Regions from separate parts of the Bradyrhizobium sp. CIR18 genome, predicted to be linked through region 1. Evidence: predicted binding sites of a transcription regulator. Region 1 holds the regulator's gene; the other holds the start of a gene.
What was found. The regulator LexA, encoded in region 1, represses DNA repair genes until DNA is damaged. The targets are predictions, from matches to a motif close to TGTTCNNNNTGTGTTCNG.
Positions count from the first base shown of each region.

Region 2: recA (recombinase RecA) is a predicted target of LexA. The motif match lies at 4,447-4,464, and genes of this name have one in related genera.

Region 1 is NZ_JACIHF010000001.1:654,135-665,636, forward strand. Features, by position in the region: gene GGD65_RS03200 (EAL domain-containing protein) at 1-2,174, shown strand, start outside; gene GGD65_RS03205 (S41 family peptidase) at 2,265-3,602, opposite strand; gene GGD65_RS03210 (alpha-hydroxy acid oxidase) at 3,957-5,090, shown strand; gene GGD65_RS03215 (HAD family phosphatase) at 5,099-5,728, shown strand; gene GGD65_RS03220 (hypothetical protein) at 5,898-6,104, shown strand; gene glp (gephyrin-like molybdotransferase Glp) at 6,332-7,543, shown strand; gene lexA (transcriptional repressor LexA) at 7,719-8,420, shown strand; gene GGD65_RS03235 (hypothetical protein) at 8,949-9,383, shown strand; gene GGD65_RS03240 (GAF domain-containing protein) at 9,602-10,543, shown strand; gene GGD65_RS03245 (hypothetical protein) at 10,757-11,407, shown strand.
Region 2 is NZ_JACIHF010000001.1:1,535,257-1,546,758, reverse strand. Features, by position in the region: gene GGD65_RS07635 (HdeA family protein) at 1-206, shown strand, start outside; gene GGD65_RS07630 (PaaI family thioesterase) at 344-808, opposite strand; gene GGD65_RS07625 (hypothetical protein) at 1,183-1,479, shown strand; gene GGD65_RS07620 (hypothetical protein) at 1,602-1,856, shown strand; gene GGD65_RS07615 (DUF6894 family protein) at 1,866-2,099, opposite strand; gene GGD65_RS07610 (hypothetical protein) at 2,253-2,450, opposite strand; gene GGD65_RS07605 (DUF2798 domain-containing protein) at 2,809-3,066, shown strand; gene GGD65_RS07600 (hypothetical protein) at 3,734-3,901, opposite strand; gene GGD65_RS07595 (hypothetical protein) at 4,057-4,257, opposite strand; gene recA (recombinase RecA) at 4,557-5,645, shown strand; gene GGD65_RS07585 (hypothetical protein) at 5,753-6,739, shown strand; gene GGD65_RS07580 (hypothetical protein) at 6,749-7,747, shown strand; gene GGD65_RS07575 (hypothetical protein) at 7,803-8,777, shown strand; gene gcvP (aminomethyl-transferring glycine dehydrogenase) at 8,910-11,502, opposite strand, start outside.

The sequences.
Region 1 (11,502 bases):
GGCCGAACGGCGAGTTCCTTGGCACCGTTGGACGCGGCATCGAGCCCGCCAATTTCGAGAAATTCTTCGCATCCGTCGCGCTCGGCGAAGGTGCGACGATCTCGATGCTGCATCGCGACGGGACGCTGCTCGCCCGCTATCCCCACTCCAGCGACTTGATGGGGCGGAATTTCAAGACTGGTCCGGTGCAGCATCAGAGGGTTTTCGACCTCGATCACTTCGCCGGCCGTTTCACGAGCCCGGTGGACGGAGAAGACCGGCTGATCTCCTCGCGCGCGCTGCCCCATTTCCCGATCCTGATGATGGCCACCACGACGCGCGCCTCCGCCCTGACGGACTGGCGCGAGCAGATCGGCATGCTGATCTCGATCGCCGCCTCTTCCGCACTCGCCATCGCAGGCTTGCTGATCGCGATCGTGCGCAAGCTTCTGGAGCAGCACCGCCTCTCGCGGGAACGGCTGACGCTGGAAAAGCAGCGGCTCGACCGCGCCGTCAACAACATGACGCAGGGACTCTTGTTGTTCGACGCCGAGCAGCGGCTGGTGGTCTGCAACCAGCGCTATCTCGAAATGTACGGATTGTCGGCCGAGATCGTGAAGCCCGGCTCGAGCTTCCACGACATCATCGCCCATCGCAAGGCGACCGGCTCGTTCACGGGCGACGTCGACGACTATGTCGTGCGCGTGCTGAAGGGCGTCCATACGCGCAATTCCATGGTGGTCGACACCTCCGACGGCCGCTCGATCCACATCCTCAACGAGCCGCTCACGGACGGCGGCTGGGTCGCAACCCATGAGGACGTCACCGAGCGCCGCCGGATCGAGGAGCGCATCACCCACCTCGCCCATTACGACGCGCTGACCGACCTGCCGAACCGCACCATGTTCCACGAGCATCTGCGCGAAGAGCTGGCCGCAGTCGGCAACGACGAACAGATCGCGGTGCATTACATCGACATCGACGAGTTCAAGGGCGTCAACGACGCGCTCGGCCATCTCGTCGGCGACGAGCTGCTGAAATCGATTGCCGCAAGCCTCCGCCGCTGTGCCGGCCCGGCGGATTTCGTGGCGCGGCTCGGCGGCGACGAGTTCGCCATCGTCCAGAGCGCGGTGGCATCGCTCGACCAGGTCAACGAGCTCGTCGCACGGGTCTTCGCCGCCATCCGCGCGCCGTTCGACTGCATGGGCCACCATCTCACCACCGACGCCAGCATTGGCATTGCGCTCGCGCCGGAACACGGCACGGCGCTCGACCAGGTCCTCAAGAACGCGGACATGGCGATGTACGCCGCCAAGTCCGCCGGACGCCGCACCTATCGCTTCTTCGAGCCGGAGATGGATGCCAAGGTCCGCGAGCGCCGGCAGCTCGAGAGCGACCTGCGCCACGCCATCGCCCAAGGGGGGCGCGACGGCGGCCTCGAGGTCTATTACCAGCCCTGCCTCAGCCTGAAGGACGATCGCATCACCGGCTGCGAGGCGTTGGTGCGCTGGCGCCATCCCGCGCGCGGCATGGTCTCGCCGGCAGAGTTCATCCCGATCGCCGAAGATACCGGCCTGATCAACGAGATCGGCGAATGGGTGCTGGCGACCGCCTGCCGGGACGCTGCGAACTGGCCCGACGATATCCGCCTCGCCGTCAACGTCTCGCCGGTGCAGTTCAAGAGCGGCACGTTGGCACTGAAGATCATGGCGGCGCTCGCTGCTTCCAACCTGCCGGCGAGCCGGCTCGAGCTCGAGATCACCGAGGCGGTGCTGATCCGCGACGACGACACGGCGCTGGCGATCCTGCATCAGCTGCGCGCCATCGGCGTGCGCATCGCGCTCGACGATTTCGGCACCGGCTACTCGTCGCTGAGCTATTTGCACCGTTTCCCGTTCGACAAGATCAAGATCGACCGCTGCTTCGTCGACGACATCGCCGGCCCCGACGGCTCGGCCAGCATCGTCCAGGCCGTCGTCAATCTGGCGGCCGCGCGCCGCATGACCACCACGGCCGAGGGCGTCGAGACCGAGGAGCAGCAGCGTCTGCTCCGCGCGCTCGGCTGTTCCGAGATGCAGGGCTATCTGTTCAGCGCCGCGAAGCCCGCCGACAAGGTGCTGGAGCTGTTTGCGCTGCATCGCAGCCGGCTCGCCCAGCGCGGCGGCGCGAAAGCCCGCCGCCGCGAGGCGAGTTAGGCCCGCTGCGGACACCGCTAAGGTCCCAAACGAAATCGCCCGGGAGCGGACATCCACTCCCGGGCGATCGATGTCTGGAGGCCGCCAGACCTAGTTCGGCACTGCAGCCTTCGACGCGGGCTTTGCGGCCACTGCATTCGCGCTCACGCCGTGCAGGAAGTCGTACGCGGCATGCAGGGCCTTGTCGTCCTCCTCCTTCGGCGGAACGTAGGACTGCGATCCGGTCTGCTCGCCACCCTCGCCGGCTGAGAGATGCCCGCGCATCTGGGACTCCGCCATGGTGTCCATGCGGCCCTTCAGCTCCGGCGGCACATCCTGCAAAATCTCGATGTCGGGGGCGATGCCCTGGGCCTGGATCGAGCGGCCCGACGGGGTGTAGTAGCGCGCCGTGGTCAGCGCCAGCGCGCCATTGCCGGCACCGAGCGGAATGACCGTCTGCACCGACCCCTTGCCGAACGAGCGCGTGCCGATGATGGTCGCGCGCTTGTGGTCATGCAGCGCGCCGGCCACGATCTCGGAAGCCGAGGCCGAGCCGCCATTGACCAGGACCACCAGCGGCTTGCCCTTGGTGAGGTCGCCGCCATGCGCAGTGAAGCGCTGGGTCTCTTCCGGACTGCGGCCGCGGGTCGAGACGACCTCGCCGCGCTGGAGGAAGGCGCTCGACACGGACACAGCCTGGTCGAGCAGTCCACCCGGATTGTTGCGCAGGTCCATCACGTAGCCGGTGAGCTTCTCCTGCGGCACCTGCTTGGAGATCGCGGCGATCGCCTTCTTCAGGCCGTCGGTGGTCTGCTCGTTGAACGAGGTGACGCGGATATAACCGATGTCGCCGTTCTCGACGTGGAAGCGCACCGGGCGCACATGGATGATCTCGCGCGTGATCGCGACGTCGAGCGGCGCGTCAGCGCCCTTGCGCACGATGGTGAGCTTGGTCTTGGTATCGACCGGGCCCTTCATCTTGTTGACGGCCTGCTCGAGCGTCATGCCCTGCACGGCCTCGCCGTCGATCTTGCTGATGAGGTCGCCGGACATCAGGCCTGCCTTCGAGGCGGGCGTATCGTCGATCGGCGAAACGACCTTGACGAGGCCGTCTTCCATCGTGACCTCGATGCCGAGGCCGCCGAACTCGCCGGAGGTGGTCTCCTGCATCTCGGTCCAGGCCTTCGCATTCATGTAGCGCGAATGCGGGTCGAGCGAGGTCACCATGCCCGTGATCGCGCCTTCGATCATCTTGGCGTTGTCGGGCTTCTCGACATAGCTCGCCTTGACGCGCTCGAACACCGTGCCGAACAGGTTGAGCTGGGAATAGGCATTGTCCGCGCTCGCTGCCGCCCGTGCCGCCCATACACCACCGTGCGGGCTGGCGACCAGAAGGGTGAGACACGCTCCGGTGAGCGCGCCCAGAGGGAACAGCAGGGTTTTCCGCATGAATGGGCTTGCCTTTTTGCTTGGCGGTTCGCTTGAGCTTGCTTGGGCTCGTCTCTCGAGACTTGGGAAGCAGACTTGGGAAGCGCCATGCAATTGGCGATCCAATCCACTTCTCACAATACCATTCTGGTTTCTTCAAGGCCGGGATGCACCGCCGACCGGTACACCGCAAAAATCGCTTCGTTCGGGCCTAAACTTTTGGCAACGTTGCAGGACTGGCCCGCCCCCAAAGGTACCTAAAGGGGCAATCGGTGCGCCCGTCCACGCCGCGCAGCCATGCCATTTTAGGATGGTTTTGGAACGCTGGACGGGTTAGGCGATGACACAAGGCTTCAAATTCTCGGGAGGATAACAATGAACGAAGCACCCCGGATCCGGCCGGAACGGAACGTCGAGCTCGGCGCCAGCAACGAGCCGTTCCAAAACCTGCACGAATTCATTCGGAAAGCGCGGGCCAACCTCAACCAGAACGCCTGGGACTACATCGTGGGCGCCGCCGAGACCGAAACCACGATGCGCCGCAACCGCATGGCGCTGGACGAGATCGCCTTCCGCCCGCGCGTGCTGCGCGACGTCCGCAAGGTCGACGGCTCGGTTCAGCAGTTCGGTCGCAGGATGCGCCTGCCGGTGGTGCTCGCCCCCGTCGGCGCGCTCGAGATCTTCGATCCGGATGGCGCGGCGAGCGTCGCGCGCGCTGCCGGCACCTTCGGTGCAGCGCACATGCTGAGCTCGGTGTCCGAGCCCGGCCTGGAGCAGACCGCCGAAGCCGCACCCGATGCGCTGCGGCTCTATCAGCTCTATGTCCGCGGCGACGACGCCTTTGTCGCCGATGTCGTCAGCCGGGCCGAGAAGAGCGCCTATGCCGCCTTCTGCCTGACCGTCGATACCGCCCATTACAGCCGTCGTGAGCGTGACATCGCCAAGCGCTACGTTCGCGAAAGCCGCCTGCGTGCCACCGGCGGCGATTTCCAGAAGGGCCTGGAGTGGCGGACCGTGAAGATGATCAAGGACAAGTTCAGGATTCCGCTGATCCTGAAGGGCATCGCCACCGCCGAGGACGCCCTGATCGCGATCGATCACGGCGTCGAATGGATCTACGTCTCCAACCATGGCGGCCGCCAGCTCGACCACGGCCGCGGCGCCATGCATGTGTTGCCCGAGATCGTCGAGGCCGTGAAGGGCCGCGCCAAGATCATGGTCGACGGCGGTGTCTGTCGCGGCACTGACATCGTCAAGGCGATCGCGGCGGGCGCGGACATGGTCGGGATCGGCCGGCTGCAATGCTGGGCGCTGGCGGCGGCTGGCGAGGCCGGCGTCGCGCGGATGCTGGAGCTGCTGGAGGACGAAGTGCTGCGCTGCCTCGGCCTTTTGGGCGCCACGTCATTTGCCGAGGTCGACAAATCCTGCCTGCATCCGGCGACCGCCACCAACGCGCCGAGCGTGTTCAGCGCATTCCCGCTATTCGACCACGATCCCTATCGATACTGAGTGAAAGGATGCAAGTGAACTCGCTTTCTCCCGGCAGCGCGGATGCGTTGCTGTTCGATCTCGGGCGCGTGGTGCTCGACATCGACTTCTCCAAGGCGATCGCCTGCTGGGCGGGACATGCCGGCTGCCAGCCCGAGGCCATCGTCGCGCGCTATGTGCGTGACGAGGCTTACCGGCTGCACGAGGTCGGCAGGATCAGCGACGAGGACTATTTCGCCTCGCTGCGTGCTTCGCTCGGCATCGGCATTTCGGACGCCCAGTTCCTGGAAGGCTGGAACGCGATCTTCGCCGGCGAGATGCCTGACATCGCCGAGCTGCTGCCGCGCGCGGCGAAGCAGATGCCGCTCTACGCCTTCTCCAACACCAACCGGCCGCATGTCGACTATTTCTCGAAGGAATACGGCGAACTGCTCGGCCATTTCCGCGCGCTATATCTGTCGTCCAGCATCGGCCTGCGCAAACCGGATGCGGAAGCCTTCGACCATGTCGTCGCCGCCATCGGCGTGCCCGCAGGACGTATCGTTTTCTTCGACGATCTCGCCGAGAATGTTGAAGGCGCGCGGTCGCGCGGACTGACAGCGGTGCATGTGACGTCGCCGCGCGACGTCGGGAACGCCTTGACGGCATTGGGCATCTGACGATCTCCGCGCAGCGGGAGACGCCAACGTCGCCCAAGTCTTCCGGAACCAATTTTGCCCAAAATGAGGAACCAGAGCGCTTTGTGTATTTTTGTACGGAGTTCCGGGAACGGAATGGCCCCTTGCGGACTCTTGAGTCCGTTGGGACTTCTACACCGGACTTATGCACGTGCTGGGCAAAACCTATCTCACCAAGCAAGCCTCTCTCCTGCTTGAATTCGCAAGAACCACCTCGGATTCGGACCTTTCCGCCAAGCTGATCAGCAAGGCCGCCGACCTGAAATCCCAGGCCGATCCGCTGCCCGACAAGGATCAAGGGCCGAAGGCTCCTGACGTCGCGCTGGACGCCGGGCCGGACCGGCCGAGCGGGAGTTGAGCGATGCTGGCTGTGGCGCTCGTCATTCTCGTCCTCGCCATGGCCACCCTCCTGCCGATCGGTCTCGTTCTTTGGATCATGCCACGCCAAGCCTGAGCCTGCCTTCCATCCTGGGCTGGAAGCGGCAGGATAAATCCTGCCCGCTCCGCCATTTTGCCTCTGCCCCCGCGCTCGGCTAGAAGACTGTCGGAACATTTCATCCGAACGTGCCGAGCAGGAGTTTCGCCGTGGCCTTGATGCCGGTTTCCGACGCCCTTGCTGCGGTGCTGGCGGGTGCAGAGCCGCTGCCTGCAGAGATGGTTTCACTCGACGAAGCCTACCATCGCGTGCTCGCGCAGGACGTCGCTGCGCGGCGCACCCAGCCGCCCCAGGCGATGTCGGCGATGGACGGCTATGCCGTGCGCGCGGCCGATGCGGCAACAATGGATTCCACGCTGACAATGATCGGTGAGGTCGCGGCGGGCCGTCCGTTCACGGGAAAGGTCGGCGCCGGCGAAGCCGTGCGGATCTTCACCGGCGGCGTCGTTCCGGACGGCGCGGATGCGGTCGTGATCCAGGAGGACACGATCGCCGAAGGCAAGCACATAACGATCAAGGAAGCCGCGATCGTGGGTCGGCACATCCGCCCCGCCGGCGTCGATTTCCGCGAGGGCGACGTTCTCCTGCGCAAGGGAACCCGTCTGACGGAGCGCGATCTCGCCCTCGCCGCCGGAATGAACCACCCGCAGCTCGCCGTTTGCCGCCGTCCGAAGGTCGCGATTCTCGCCACCGGCGACGAACTGGTGATGCCGGGCTCAACGCCCGGGCACGGCCAGATCGTCTATTCCAACGGCTATGCCCTGCACGCGCTCGCCCGCAGCGAAGGCGCCGAGACCATCGACCTCGGTGTCGCCGCCGATACGCTGGAGGCCACCACCGCCGGCATCCGCCGCGCGCGCGAAAGCGGCGCCGACATCCTGGTCACGACCGGAGGCGCATCGGTCGGCGACCACGATCTGGTCCAGCAGGCGCTCAAGGACGAAGGCATCGCGATGGCGTTCTGGAAGATCGCGATGCGGCCCGGCAAGCCGATGATGCACGGGCGGTTAGGGGCGATGGGCGTCATCGGCCTGCCCGGCAATCCCGTGTCGTCCTACGTCTGCGCCTTCCTGTTCATGGTGCCGCTGATTCGCGCGCTATCAGGCCGTTCGGTGATTCATCATCATCGCGAGCGCGTCGTGCTGGGCCGCGATCTCGGCGCCAACGACCAGCGCGAGGATTATCTGCGCGCGCGCCTGGAAAAGCGCGACGATGGCGCGCTCGTCGCCCTTCCCGTCAGCCATCAGGACTCCTCTCTGCTTGCGAATCTTGCTGCAGCACAGGTACTTCTCGTGCGCGCACCGTTTGCGCTGAAGGCCGAGGCCGGCAGCCCCTGCGAGGTGCTGCGGCTCCCCGTCTGAACTGCGCCGCCACACGCATTCCGTGAGTTTCGTTCTGTTCACGGTAAATTAAGCAGTTGCGGAACACATATCGAACATATAGTGTCCGTTCATGATTTGTTTCGAGATGTAGCGGCTTATCGCTGAACTCATCGTCTCGGAATCGAACGACATCAACCGGGGGACTTTGTTCGAGATGTTAACGCGCAAACAATACGAGCTTCTGCGGTTCATCAGCGAGCGCTTGAAGGAAAGCGGCGTGCCGCCGTCCTTCGACGAGATGAAGGATGCGCTCGACCTACGCTCGAAGTCAGGCATCCATCGCCTGATCACCGCGCTCGAGGAGCGCGGCTTCATCCGCCGCCTGCCCAACCGCGCCCGGGCCATTGAAGTGATCAAGCTGCCGGAGCTCCAGGCTGCCGCCGGCAACCGACGCGGCTTCACGCCAAGCGTCATCGAGGGCAATCTCGGCAAGCTACGCGCGAGCTCCAGCCCGTCCGCGGACGAGGGCGAGCGACCCGTTGCGGTGCCCGTGATGGGCCGCATCGCGGCCGGTACTCCGATCGAGGCTTTGCAGACCCGCAGCCACACGATCAGCGTGCCGCCCGACATGCTCGGCTCCGGCGAGCATTACGCGCTCGAAGTGCGCGGTGATTCCATGGTCGAGGCCGGCATCCTCGACGGCGACATGGCGCTGATCCAGCGCAACGAGAGCGCCGATACCGGCGACATCGTGGTGGCACTGATCGACGACGAGGAGGCCACGCTCAAGCGCTTCCGCCGCCGCGGCGCCTCGATCGCGCTGGAGCCCGCCAATGCCGCTTATGAGGTGCGCATCCTGCCGCCGAACCGCGTGAAGATTCAGGGCAAGCTGATCGGGCTTTATCGCAAGTACTGATACCGGAAGTACTCGATACCGAAGTCTTTAGCGCCTCGCGCGCGCCTTCGATCGGCCTCGCCGATCAGAGATTGGAGCGGATAACGGTCCGCTCCGGCTGGATAGTCTTTCTGGTATCGCACAGATTGTCCGGCCCCTCCTCCTTTCGCGACATCCTCGGCAGGCCGCGCGACGCAACATCGCTTCGCGGCCTTTCGAGTTCGAGGGGGGACGGCCCAAATGCGCAGCTCGTTTGAGTGCAGCCGCAGCAACGCTGATCGCATCACCAGCATCGCGTTGCCGCGCAACCGCATCACTCCGCCGGTCGTTGACACGCGCGGTTGTCGAGACGCGGCTGCCAAATGCACGGAAGCCGACTTTGTTCCTAACAAATTCGGAAAAGATGGAAAAGATAATGTGATCGGGGCTCGCGGATCCCAGCCGCAGATTTGCCTACAACCGAGCAGACCGTCACGTGCTTCCACTCTGGTAGGGGCCTGCGCCTCCGAAAGAGGTGCGGGTCGCTATCTCTGCATTGAGGAGCACCCGATGTGTGACTACAGCCTGCATGCCGTCGCGACGCGCCCCGCAGAAGTCGGCGAGACGATCGTTACGACAACATTCCGCGGCACCTCGACGCGCGGCTTCGCCTCCGAAGCCGATCTCTCCGTCGCGGTCTGCCTGCTGCCGGGGACGGAGCTCGCCTTCGCCGACGACGTCCGTTACGACAACCGCTGGATCTGGACGCGCACCGTCAACTCCCGCGTCGGCAAGTTCGGCAAGATCGATCCGCACATTCCCGATCGCCATCATGACGCGATCGAATTCCCGGACGGCAAATCCGTGCTGGTGACGCAACTGGTCGAAGGCCAGCGCGCAACCGTGCTGCAACTGCCGGTGACCCAGCCGATCGGCGAGCGCGAGCACAAGCCGCAGATCATCGCCGACAGTCGCCCGACGGTCACACGACTGCCGATCGGCTGACGCCCTCCGCCCGATAGGCCGAGGGCCAGGATTGAAATGCCGTCGCCGGCCGAGGCCGGCGAGCCCGGTGGGTTTTTGTTTCATGAAATTCGATCGGCGAGCGCCGCCGCCTCGCCTCGTCGCCGCACGAAGTTTGAGCCGTGCTGCCTGAATTTTAAACGTCCGCTCCGCAGCCAAATGACCGATGCTGTCGTGGTTTGAGGCGGCGGACACGCTCGATGAAAACCTTCATTCGCGTCGTTGAACTCTGGGTGCCTGACCGGACGCGCATGCGGCTGGAATTTGGCGGCGGCCTCTACGATGAAGGGCTGTCCGCGTTCAAGGCCGTCAGCGAAGAGCTGCACTTCGGATATGACGAGGGGCTTCCAGGCAAGGCCTGGGCCTGCGGCCATCCCGTCATCCTCACGAAATTCGCCAACTCCTATTTCAAGCGAACCGATCAGGCCGTCGCGGCCGGCCTCACCTGCGGCGTGGCGGTGCCGGTGTTCGCAGGCGAATTCCTGCAAGCCGTGATGGTGCTGTTCTGCGGCGACGACGAGGCGCATGTCGGCGCGATCGAGCTCTGGCACAACGATCCTGATCTCTCCCACGAGATGGGCCTCGTCGACGGCTATTACGGCGCGGCGGAGATGTTCGAATTCAACTCCCGCCACACCAGGTTTCCTCGCGGCTTCGGCCTGCCCGGACGCACCTGGAAGGCGGGCCTGCCGCTGATCATCAAGGACCTGCACGACGCCAAGAGCTTCCTGCGCTGGGAGGACGCCGCCAAGGTCGGGATCAATCTGGGGGTCGGCGTACCCTACCGAACCGGCACCGACCAGACCTGGGTTTTGACATTCCTCTCGGCGCAGGCAACGCCGATTGCGCGACGCTTCGAGATCTGGGTCCCGAACGAGGCCCGTTCGGCACTGGTCTTTCGCGCCGGCGATTGCAGCGCGCAGACCGACCTTGCCGCACGCTATGCGGACAAATCCATCGCCCGAGGCGAAGGCAGCATCGGCGGCGCCTGGGCCACCGGCATGCCGGCGCTCAGCGACGATCTCACCCACGACGGCTCGGTCGCCGGGTCCGAGGCCTGCGCAGCCGGGCTGGACCGGATGGTGGGCCTGCCAGTCATCGGCAACGCAAGGCTCGAGGCCGTGCTGGCCTGGTATCTGTAGCCGCTCAATCCTTTGCCTGCAGGTTGGCCGCCGACGGCGGCGCTCCCGGCGATTTGATCAGCGCCGAAATTATTGCGATCTCATCAGTTGTTTTGCCCTATCTCGCTCCCATGTCTTCTGCTTGTGAGGCAAGATGGGACTAACGATGCGAATCAGGTTGAGCAGGATCCATTTTAATCTGAACAATATTCGCTTGCGTGATCTGAAAGCACGATGAACGAAACGTTTTCCAATCGACCGGAAGATTTTCTCAACAAAGGTCTGCGGGCTGCAGTCGGCCTGCTGCCTGTCGTCGGTAATCCACTCGTAGAATTTCTTGCTTTTGCCATTGGCGACCCAGCCCAAGAACGTCGGGACGATTTCATCCGCGGGATTTTCGAGCAAGCGACCCAGTTGCAGGTGGCGTTCGATCAGCTACGGGCCGAGAATTTGAGAGTAAATGCGCAGTTTCAGGCGACCTTTCTTGACGCCGTGCGCCTAGCGGCAACGTCGGCTACCGCGGATAGAAAGACGATCCTGCAAAACGCCGTTCTCAACTCAGCGATTGCAAGCTTAGATGAGAGCCTGAGACTCAAGCTCGTTGATGTGCTCGCCAGGATGACGCCTGCGCACGTTCGGCTACTTCAGGCTATTGCAAGTCGACCAGGCCCTCTGGAAGACTTCGTGGTCGACGACGATCAATCGGCTTTTGAATTTAAGCACGCTCTGCTGACAGACATGTATTCCACGTTCTTGATCCGCAACAACCAATCGATGATCGGCGAAAGAACTATTCAAGAGCAGACGGCAAGTGCGCACGTACGCCTAACCGATCTCGGGCAACGCTTTCTCGAATTCGTCAGAGCTCCCCAAACGCCTACGTGAGATTTCGCTGTTTTTTGGCTATCTTCGTCACGGTCGGCCCTTCACTGCCGGCTGTACGGCGATACTCGACGCCGTGCTGGCTGGCACCTGTAACC
Region 2 (11,502 bases), 880 kb from region 1:
TGAGCTGCAAGCAGTTCCTCGAGAGCGGCGAAGACAACATCCAGGTTGTGCTGACCTGGATGGACGGCTGGTACAAGGGCGACGAGGACAACGCGATCATCGACACTGACGTGTTCATCGAGAACGCCAAGAAGTTCGGTGCCTATTGCGGAAAGAATCCGACCGCCAGCATTGTCACCGCGGCCGACGAAGTGCTCGGCAAGTAATCTTTGAAGCCACCTTTGAAGCTTGCCGACTGAAGCGCGGACGCAATCGCGCTTTCCATCTCTCGCTTTGATGAGAACGTGATCGAGAGCCGCGGTGCGCTTTGCGCCCACGCGGCTCTCTTCTTTTGAGATGCTGCTCAGCCCGGCAGCATCGCGAACGCGCTCGATACCATCGCGATCGGTTTGTTGTCGGTCGCCGAGAGCAGCGTGACGCGGCCAAAGCTCATGGTGCGCCCGAGCCGCACCACGCGCGCGTCCGCCAGCACGTCCGACGAGGAGGCCGCGCGCATGAAATGCGTGGTCTGGTCGACCGTGGTCATGGGGCGGTAGCCGCGATTGGCCGCGAGGTTCGCGATCACCATCGCGGTGTCGGCGAGCGCCATCAGGGCCTGGCCGCAGACCATGCCGCCGTTCCGGCACAGCCGCTCCGAGAACGGCATGCGCAGGAGTGCGCCGGGCTGCCAGTCCGGCGCATCCGCCGGCTGCACGTGCTCGAGGCGCTCGACCGCGAGATTGAGATCCTGGACCCAGGGCGCAATAATCTCGCCGAGGATGCGTCTGGCGTCGGAGAGGCCGAATTCGGTGTCTGGCTGCATTTGCATTGCTGGCGCGCTCTCCTGTATTGCCGGATGTTTCGGCCCATTGTGCGCGCATCGGCGCGGCAAAGTCACCCGGTCTGGGGCCGGTCCCATCGGCTTGAAAATGCCTGACTTGGCCCGATATGATGGCTTGCTCGGGGTATGGGTGGATGATGTTGCGTCGGTGTGTCCTCCTCTTTTGTATGGCCGCGCTCGGCCTCGCGCTGAGCGGGTGCACCAAATGCGGTCCGATCTGGGACGACTGGCTGCATGCGCCGAAATCGTGCAGATCGGATCGGCTCTAGGCGCCCCGGACGGCCTCGGCGGTCGCGACCGGCCGCGACAAGGATGACCAGGCGCGGCGAACCGTGCCTCCATGGATGATCAAGGAGTAGACGATGAAGCTTTTCCGTTTGGCCGCGGTGCTGGCCGTGCTGGCGGGACCTGCCTATGCGCAAATGCCCAATCTGAATTTGCTGCAGGACGCCCCGAGCAAGACCCCCGAGGAAAAGGCCGCGGAAGCCGAGCGTGACAAGGCCTATAAGGAAACGCTGAAGAAGATCCCGGATTCCAAGACGTCCAACGATCCCTGGGGCGGCATGCGCTCCGATCCGCCGAAGCAGCCGGCGGCGCCGAAGGCCTCGGCCGCAACCAGCGCGCCGAAGAAGTCCAAGAGCGGCACCGCCGCCAACTGACGAGCGGCGCCAGCTGACCGCAGCTCCATCCGGGGGCGGCACAACGCCTTCGGGAGGGGACTCCTCTTCGTCCGGCCCACGCCCTACATTTGGCTGGAGCGTAGCGCGTAGAGGAGGAGGACATGGCCGATCGTCCGCGGGATCTCGCCGAGCGGATGGCGGGCCGGCGCAAGATCGCCGGCAAGCCGGGCCAAACGGTCGGCGACGGCTATCTGCGCGAGACCTTCACGCTGCCGCGCGCGGCGGCACGGGAAAGGGCGCAGGCCTTCTTCGCCCGCTACCCCAAGGCCGGCTATATGAGCGCGGTCGAGACCTGGCGCGAGCTGCCCGGCGGCGACATCGAATTCACCATGCGGCGGCTGCCCAGCGCGGATTGAAGCTGCTTGCTAGTCGAGGGTTTCGGCAACGATGCGGATCCGGAACACGGGCTCCTTGGCCTCGTCCAGCAGCTCCATGTGCCATTCGGAATTTTCCTGGAGCTTGCGGGCAATGCCGGCGGTCATGTCGGCGCAGACATTGGTCATCTCTTTCCAGGCCGAATCGCGATCGGCGAATTCCGTCGCCTGGTCCGCGCAGCCCGAATAACGGCCATTCCGGATTCGAAAGAAATACAATGGCATGGCTGGCACCGATCGCGCGCGTGATGGCCTTGCCCCCAGGGCCATGAGCGCGCGCAGTCCAATCCCAAACCACTGTCAGATCAATTCCGGGCGGCTACGGATGATGTTCCGCCGCCAGCCGCGGCGGCACAAGGCGCCATCCGACGCCGACCTTCATCCGGCCGGTTCAGTCGGCCCGGCCGATCGCTTCAGCTCCCGATCGATGCGCAGCTGCACGCGCCGGATCGCCAACAGATCGATTTTCGTCTCGGTCTTGCCGGTCTTGACCTGCTCGCCGATGCGGAACTGCCATTGCCAGATTCCGGGAATCGCCGTCTTGGCGACAGTGAATTCGATGCCCCTGTGATTCATGGTGACCTCCCCACGATTCACTCTCCATGTCTGCAAACATGTTGGGCGTCCCAATATTCCGGAGACAAGCAAATTCTGTCGGTAAGCCCCGGATAGTTCGGGGATATCTCGAAAGCGCGCGTGCGCCGAAACAAGCGGAGCCGGCTTTCGAAAGACGCCGGGCCGTGAGACAGTAAGGCTGTCGTATACCCGTGGTTCTCCGACCATGAACAAAGTTCCTGGGCTGCACCCGGCTGCGCCGGTACGCCGATCGGACGGGGCCGCGGGGGGCCCCGCCGAGGATCACTGATTTCCCTGCAAGCGGCGGCATATGCCTTGCTTGGTCTGAACGACGGCAAGAAACAACATGGGCCCGGTCATGCTCGGCATTCCCCGCCGCTACAGTCATTTCGTCTTCGGAATCATCCAGTCCGGACTGACCTCGCTGATCGCGGCGGGGATCGCCAGCTTGCCCGCCGGCAGCGCGATGAGCTTCGTCGGGCACTGGATGGTGTCGTGGCTGATCGCATGGGCCGCGATGCTGCCGATCGTTCTGCTGGCTGCGCCCGCGATCCGCACTTTCTCGCTGCTCCTGACCCAGGAGGAGAGAGATCCGCGAACCGCCCGGCACGGATGAAAAAGCCCCGCCTGGGGAGAGCCAGGCGGGGCAAAAAGTTATTGGAGGCTGAGGTGCTGGGCTGCAACACCATAGCCACATCATTCTAGCCGGCTGCGCTTACGGCAGCCTGACAGGCGGCGGATTTCCGGGCCGAGCGTCGAGGCCGCAGACTGGCCCCGCACCGGTCCCAATTTCGACATCCGTTCGCACAACTGCGGACACACCGGTCGGCAAGATTCCACATCGTTCGGCGCAGCCATGGGGGAAACGTGGCACGCCGACCACGGGGTGGCATCATGGATAACGTAGAGCGGTCATTCGCCGCCGCGACAGCGGCTGGCTTCGTGGTGCTGGTGATCGGCCTCGTGCTGCTGGCGCTGCTTTAAAACAGGCGCGCGAGCGGCAGCCTTTCCGCGGATGACGGGTTACGAGGCATGCCGCATTCTCAAAACTGGAAAACAACCCCATGCACAGTAGGCGGCATGGAAATTCGGTTGTTCATTCAGTGACTTATGAGTAGTGTTTAGATACCGTCATTGCGCGCGATGCGCCCCGTGGAACCGCTCAAATCGACTCGAGCTGCGCTGCCGACACCTTGCGGTGATCGGACGACTGCTTCCCGCCGCCGCCAGCCGCATCGCCGGCGCGCCCTTGTCAGCTTCGGACGCCGGCCCCCGGGCCAGGTTTAGTGGATCTTGATTTCGTTCAGGGGAAGGTGGAGCTCGGCGGCGCGCTCTTGGCGGTCCTTCTTGCGGAACTCGTTTTCCGCGCGCTCGAACTTCATCAGCTCCTCCTGCGCCGCCTCCAGCAGGGGATTGCGCCTGATCGTGTCGCGGTTCGTGTTGTCCGTCATGACTGAGATCCCCAAAGTTGCGGTCCCATCCTGGAGAAGGCCCAAGACCGCGAAAAGGTTCGGTGCCGCAGGATTACGGAATTCTGACGGCGGCCGGGCCATGCGTCTTTGATGCGCGTCAGCTTCGGCCGGGCAATGACGTTGCGGCAGCCCTGTTATTTCGGCGGTTGCAGCCCGGGGGATATGACCCAGTCGTGCAGATGATTGGCGACATCGGCCTGGCGGGCCTTCTTGAACAGGGCGTCCCGCTCGGGCCCGGGCGGAAGCCTGGAGGCCTGCTCCTCGACCTGCTTCACCCAGGCGGAGAGTCGATCTTGAAGCGTCAGCTGCTGCTTGAAACGTCGCCGCTTGAGCATGGCGCGCTCCTTTCCGTGCGAGGAAGGCGGGAGCGCAATCGGGCGTTCTCATCACCGATAGTGGCCACGGTTCGTGCGGTGATGGCCCATTGAGGACCATTAACGGACCGGCGTCTGTCCAGTTGTGTGCACAACGCGAATGAGGAGGGGGACTGGGGGGATGCTCACGGACACCCCCCAAATCCGCAAAAGAACATATTGCGAACCTAGAACAAATAGGGTACGCTACTTTTATCGACGAGCCGCCTCGCCAATCGTTTGTCCCTCACGCGAATCCTCGCCATAAGGAGCACGACCCAATGTCCGCCACTGCCCTGCGTATCGTCGAAGGATCTTCCATGGACAAGAGTAAAGCTCTGGCCGCCGCGCTCTCTCAGATCGAGCGCCAGTTCGGCAAGGGCTCGGTGATGAAGCTCGGCAAGAACGACCGGTCGATGGACATCGAGGCGGTGTCGTCAGGCTCGCTCGGGCTCGATATCGCGCTCGGCATCGGCGGTCTGCCCAAGGGACGCATCGTCGAGATCTACGGGCCGGAATCGTCGGGCAAGACCACGCTGGCGCTGCACACGGTGGCGGAAGCGCAGAAGAAGGGCGGCATCTGCGCCTTCATCGACGCCGAGCATGCGCTCGATCCGGTCTATGCCCGCAAGCTCGGCGTCAACATCGACGAGCTTCTGATCTCGCAGCCCGACACCGGCGAGCAGGCGCTGGAAATCTGCGACACGCTGGTGCGCTCGGGCGCGGTGGACGTGCTGGTGGTTGATTCGGTCGCCGCGCTGGTGCCGAAGGCCGAGCTCGAAGGCGAGATGGGTGATGCGCTTCCGGGTCTGCAGGCGCGCCTGATGAGCCAGGCGCTGCGCAAGCTGACGGCCTCGATCAACAAGTCCAACACCATGGTGATCTTCATCAACCAGATCCGCATGAAGATCGGTGTGATGTACGGCTCGCCCGAGACCACCACCGGTGGCAACGCGCTGAAGTTCTATGCCTCCGTCCGGCTCGACATCCGCCGCATCGGCGCGATCAAGGAGCGCGACGAAGTGGTCGGCAACACCACGCGCGTCAAGGTGGTCAAGAACAAGCTGGCACCGCCCTTCAAGCAGGTCGAGTTCGACATCATGTACGGCGAGGGCGTCTCCAAGATGGGCGAGATCCTCGATCTCGGCGTCAAGGCCGGCATCGTCGAGAAATCCGGCGCCTGGTTCTCCTATGACAGCCAGCGTCTCGGCCAGGGTCGCGAGAACTCGAAAGCCTTCCTGAAGGCCAACCCCGACATCACCGCCAAGATCGAGACCTCGATCCGCCAGAACTCCGGTCTGATCTCCGAGCAGATTCTGGCCGGTACGCCCGAGAGCGACGCCGACGGCGAGGAGCCGGCAGACGAGTAAGACGAACCGCGAAAGCTTTTCGCGAGGAGCGGGCGCTGAAGACGTTGAGTTGCCGACGTCGTCAGCGCCCGTTTCGTTTTGCGTTGTTGGGATCGGGTGGTGGTGTGATGAAGCGTCTGATCCTGACCAGTGCGGCCGGCGCCAATCTCGCCAAATCGAAGCTGGCCGAGATCGTCGTTCTGTTCTTTTTTCGCTTCACGTGGGGGCCGTTGCCTTCGTCCGACTATTTCGCAGCCTATTTCGGGGCGCAGTCAGGGACGCTCAGGCCGGGCGATCATTGGTCGGATTGGGGTACAAAATGGCCCTCCAAGTTCAAGGAACTCAGGAAGCTACCCTTTGCCGATTTTTGCGAGCGCTATGACGAGATCGAACTTTGGTTCGATCCGAGCCCAGACGATCAACTGCAGCTGATCTGGCTGCTCGACTATCTTGCCTCATACCCTGAGCTGCTGAAAAAACTCAGGTTGCGTCTGCTTGCATCCGATCTCTTCGATCTGAGAGACCGAGTTTCCGAAGTGTCCGCGTCGCATATTCCTATGGTGGATGTTCAGGCCCGTGAACTTAGCACTGCCAGAATGGCCTGGCAGGCCTATCGCACGCCGACGCCCGAGGCCTGCGCCAACCTACTTTGGAGCGATCTGAGCGCCTTGTTGATGTTGCGACCGGCATTGCAAGAGCTGTTGGCAGAGCTACCGTCATCCTCGACGGGTCTTGGTGCGACCGAGATGCGATTCCTGGAGCTGCTTTCCAGAGGATTTGCAAATACGAACGCCCTGTTTCATCTGCGCTCGCAGCGGCGCACGTACGTGTTCAGCGAATTTGATTTGGGTTCGCTGTTGGAGGGGCTCGCGCTTGGCCCCAGGCCCGCCGTAGCCGGTTTGGGCGATGAACTGCGTACAATCGACCACGGCAATCTAAGGGCTCGGCATGAGGTCTATCTCCGCAGCCGATTGTCGTTGACCGAGTTCGGGAAGGCTGTCCTGGCCCATCAGGAGGATTTCAGCCGATACAATCCGATCGACCGCTGGTGGGGCGGCACGCATCTGACCAATGATAAGCTATGGCGCTACGGCGCAGTCCTGACGAAACCCTGAGGATCCCGCATGACGCGGCTCATCGTGACGACCGATTCGTCCGCCGCCGGCGCGATACAAGGCGCCGGCCTTGGCGATCTCGTCCTTGCGATCGAGCGCCGGCTTGTCTTGGGGCCGCTGCCGTCTGATGCGGAACACCGGGCATTCTTCTCCCCGCGAACGACCCAAGCGCTCGGCCTGCACTGGCTGGACCACACCCCGGCCTGGCGTCTGGAAGGGTCTGGGGTGAGGGGGCGCGGACTGGTCGACCTGTTGTCCGAATGCGACACGGCCGAACTGTGGATGGGATCAGAGCCAAATGCACAGTTAATTCTGCTTTGGTTGCTCCATCATTGCAGCACCGAGAATGCGGCAGTTTCCAAGCTCTCGATACGTTACCTGGACTTTGCCGTGGGTGATGTCGCGCGGGAGCAACTTGTGAAGCTGAATCCGCCAATAGGAAAACTTGCGGAAGATCACCTTGAACTGGGCGGTCGCGCATGGTGCGCTTATTGCGGACCCACGCCGCAGGCCTGGTTCAACCTGCTTGAAGCGGACTTGAGTCCGCTTCCGCAGCTCGATCATTGCGTTGTTGACCTGCTCGAAGAGCTTCCAAACGTGACCAGCGGCCTCGGGACCACGGAGACACGGATGCTGCAACTCATCGCGCCGGGCGAAGTGCAGCCCTTTCACGTCTTCCCGGGACATCAGAAACCCAACGACCGGCGCGTGTACGATTACTGGGAGGTCGGCGCGCTGCTCGATGGACTCGCGCGATGTCCAGTGCCGGCCGTAGCCGGGCTGGAGGAGGGGCCATTCACGCTCGACATGCATGACGATGCTCGCCGTTTCGCGCAATACAAGCAGTCCCTAATGTCGCTCACCGATTTCGGGATGGCGGTGCTGACGGGAGAAGAGGACTTTCGGCGCCATAATCCGTTTCGCCGCTGGTGGGGTGGCACACTTCTCACCAGCGAACGGCTTTGGCGATGGGACGCCGAGCACCGCGCGTTGATCGCACCTGACTAAGGGCGCGCATGGCTCTCAGCGTTCCTGTACGCGAATCAATTTTTAAGAGGCGACCGTGTCTCATTTGATCTTATCCACGAACCACCTTGACGAAGACGTGCTTGCCCAGTCGCGCCTCGCGAATGTCGTGGTTGGATTCAATCTACGCTTCGTGTGGAGGAAATTGCCTCCCGAGGAACAACTATTGCTTGGGCTGGAGCGCCGATCGGCGAAGCACGGCAATCCTGGCGATCATTGGCTCGATGAGGCTTGTCGCGGCTCGCTGGAGGGGTTCGGAACGCGTGATATCGGTTTCTTCGAGCTGTGTGCGAAGTTCGACTCAATTGAAATCTGGGTCGACCCTCGACCAAACGATCAGCTTGTGCTGATCTGGCTGCTGGACCTGCTTCGCCCCTACAAGGAGATTACGACGAAGCTCAGTCTGGTGCACACAGATGATCATGTTGCGGACTATGCTCCGGAATCTGTCGCAAAATGGAAGCTGCCGGCCTTCAAGGTGACCGAAAACCATTTGGCCTTGGCACGCCGCGCCTGGCAAGCCTATCGGGCTGAAACGCCAAAGCCCTGCTTCGATCTTCTGATGACGGATCTGACGGCCCTGCCGAGACTTCGGCCGGCGCTCATCGCGTTGCTCGAAGAGCTTCCGGACAGTGTGACGGGCCTGGGTGCCAGCGAAATGGATATTCTGGAGTTTGTGAACGATGGGCACACCGACCCGAGGATCGTCGAGGGAGCGAGGTGGCTTCGCAATGTGTTTGACGAAAACGACGCGTTTGATGCCTTGCTCGAACTGGGGGCGCACCCGGCCCCGCCGATCCTGCTGGGCGATCCGGCATTCGACAATGAGGATCGCTATTTCGGCAGGAGCGAGTGGAAGGTCACGCTCACTGAACTCGGGCGTTCAATTTTTGCGCGCGAGGATGATATGTGGCGCCACAACCGGATTTATCGCTGGTGGGGCGGGACCGAACTCACCAACGAACGGCTCTGGCGCTGGGATCGTGAAAGCCGGTTGTTGATTGCGCCATAGCGGCGCATCCGGTGCCGTAGGGTGGAAAAAGGCGCGCAAGCGCCGTGCCCACTTCAACAAGCAAGAGGTGGTGGGCACGCTGACGCTTTGCCCACCCTACGAGAGCTCCGCCGACGAGACCTCCGTCGTGGCTTACTCCGCAGCTTGCGCGTAATCGCTCACGGGCGGGCAGGAGCATACGAGGTTGCGGTCGCCGTAAACGTTGTCGACACGGCCGACGGGGCTCCAATATTTGTCGGTGCGAGAGGTGCCCGCGGGGAAGCAGCCTTCGGCGCGGGTGTAGGCGCGCTTCCAATCGTCGTCCGCGATGTCGTGCACGGTGTGCGGGGCGTGGCGCAGCGGCGAGGCTTCGATCTTGAAGCGGCCGGCCTCGACCTCGGCGATCTCTTTCCGGATCGCGATCATGGCACCGCAGAACCGATCCAGCTCGGCCTTGGATTCCGACTCGGTCGGCTCGATCATCAGCGTGCCTGGCACCGGGAAGCTCATGGTCGGGGCGTGGAAGCCGTAATCGATCAGGCGTTTTGCAATGTCGTCGACGGTGACGCCGGACGTCGTCTTCAGCGGACGGGGGTCGACGATGCACTCATGCGCGACGCGGCCCTTGGCGTTCTTGTAGAGCACCGGGAAGTGCGGATCGAGGCGCGCTGCGATGTAATTGGCGTTGAGGATCGCGATCTCGGTGGCGCGCTTCAGGCCTTCGCCGCCCATCATCAAAATGTAGATGTAGGAGATGGTGAGGATCGAGGCCGAGCCGAACGGCGCCGCCGAGACCGGGCCGACCGGGGCATCCGCCTGCGTTGCCGGATGACCGGGCAGGAACGGGGCGAGGTGCGCCTTGACCCCGATCGGGCCCATGCCGGGGCCGCCGCCACCGTGCGGGATGCAGAAGGTCTTGTGCAGATTGAGATGGCTGACATCGGCGCCGTAATCGCCGGGCCTGCTAAGGCCGACCTGCGCGTTGAGGTTGGCGCCGTCGAGATACACCTGGCCGCCATGGCCATGCACGATGTCGCAGATCTCGCGGATGTGCTCCTCGAACACGCCGTGCGTCGAGGGATAGGTGATCATGACAGCGGCGAGGTCGCTCGAATGCTTCTCCGCCTTGGCGCGGAGATCATTGACGTCGACGTCGCCGTTTGTCTCACAGGCGACCACCACCACGTCCATGCCGACCATCGCGGCCGAGGCCGGGTTGGTGCCGTGGGCGGAGGAGGGGATCAGGCAGATCTTGCGATGGCTCTCGCCGCGCGCGGAATGGTAGCCACGGATGGCAAGAAGTCCGGCATATTCGCCCTGCGCGCCGGAATTCGGCTGCAGCGAGATCGCGTCATAGCCGGTGATGTCGCACAGCCACTTTTCCAGCCGCGCGAACAGCGCGTGATAGCCTGCCGCCTGCTCACGCGGCACGAATGGATGCAGCGAGCCGAACTCCGGCCAGGTCAGGGGCATCATCTCGGTGGTCGCATTCAGCTTCATGGTGCAGGATCCCAGCGGGATCATGGCGCGATCGAGCGCGAGGTCGCGGTCACTGAGCTTGCGCATGTAGCGCAGCATCTCGGTCTCCGAACGATGCGCGTGGAAGACGGGATGGGTGAGGAAGGAGGTCGCGCGCTTCAGTGCCTCCGGCAGCGCCTCGCGCGTGGTCGCCTCTAACTCGGCATAGGCGAGCTTGCCGCCGAAGGCGCGCCAGACCGCTTCGACCGTCGCGGGCGTTGTGGTCTCGTCGAGCGCGATGCGCAAGCTGGTGTCGCCGACGCCGAGATTGATCTTCTCGGCCGCCGCGCGCGCGACGATCTCGGCGCGCCTGGCGCCGGCATCGACGCTGAGCGTGTCGAAGAAATTCTCGCTGTCAGGCGCAAAGCCGAGCTTGCGCAGGCCGCTCGCGAGCACGGCGGCGCGGCGATGCACGTTGCGCGCGATCTGTGAGAGGCCCTCGGGCCCGTGATAGACCGCATACATCGAGGCGATCACGGCGAGCAGCACCTGGGCGGTGCAGATGTTGGATGTCGCCTTCTCGCGGCGGATGTGCTGCTCGCGGGTCTGCAGCGCGAGGCGGTAGGCCGGTGCCCCGCGCGAATCCACGGAGAGGCCGACGATGCGGCCGGGCAGCGAGCGCTTCAGCGCATCGCGCACTGCCATGTAGGCCGCGTGCGGTCCGCCATAGCCCATCGGCACGCCAAAGCGCTGGGCCGAGCCGATCGCGATGTCGGCCCCTAACTCGCCCGGCGAGGCGAGCAGCGTCAGCGCCAAAAGGTCGGCGGCGACAATCGCGAGTGCGCCCTTGGCCTTCAGCGTGGCGATTGCGGGCCGGAGGTCGCGCACCGCGCCGGAAGACCCCGGATATTGCAGCAGCGCGCCGAGCACGTCTGCCTTGTCGAGATCGGTGAGGGGATCGCCGACGATCAGGGTCCAGCCCAACGGCTCGGCGCGGGTGCGCATCACAGCCAGCGTTTGCGGATGCACGTCCTTGTCGACGAAGAACGCTTGCGCTTTCACCTGCGAGTGACGCTCGGCGAGCGCCATCGCTTCCGCCGCGGCGGTGGCCTCGTCGAGCAGCGAGGCGTTGGCGACGTCGAGCCCGGTGAGGTCGCAGATCATAGTCTGGAAGTTGAGCAGCGCTTCCAGCCGGCCCTGGCTGATCTCGGGCTGGTAGGGCGTGTAGGCCGTGTACCAGGCCGGGTTCTCCAGGATGTTGCGCTGGATCACCGCGGGCAGGATCGTG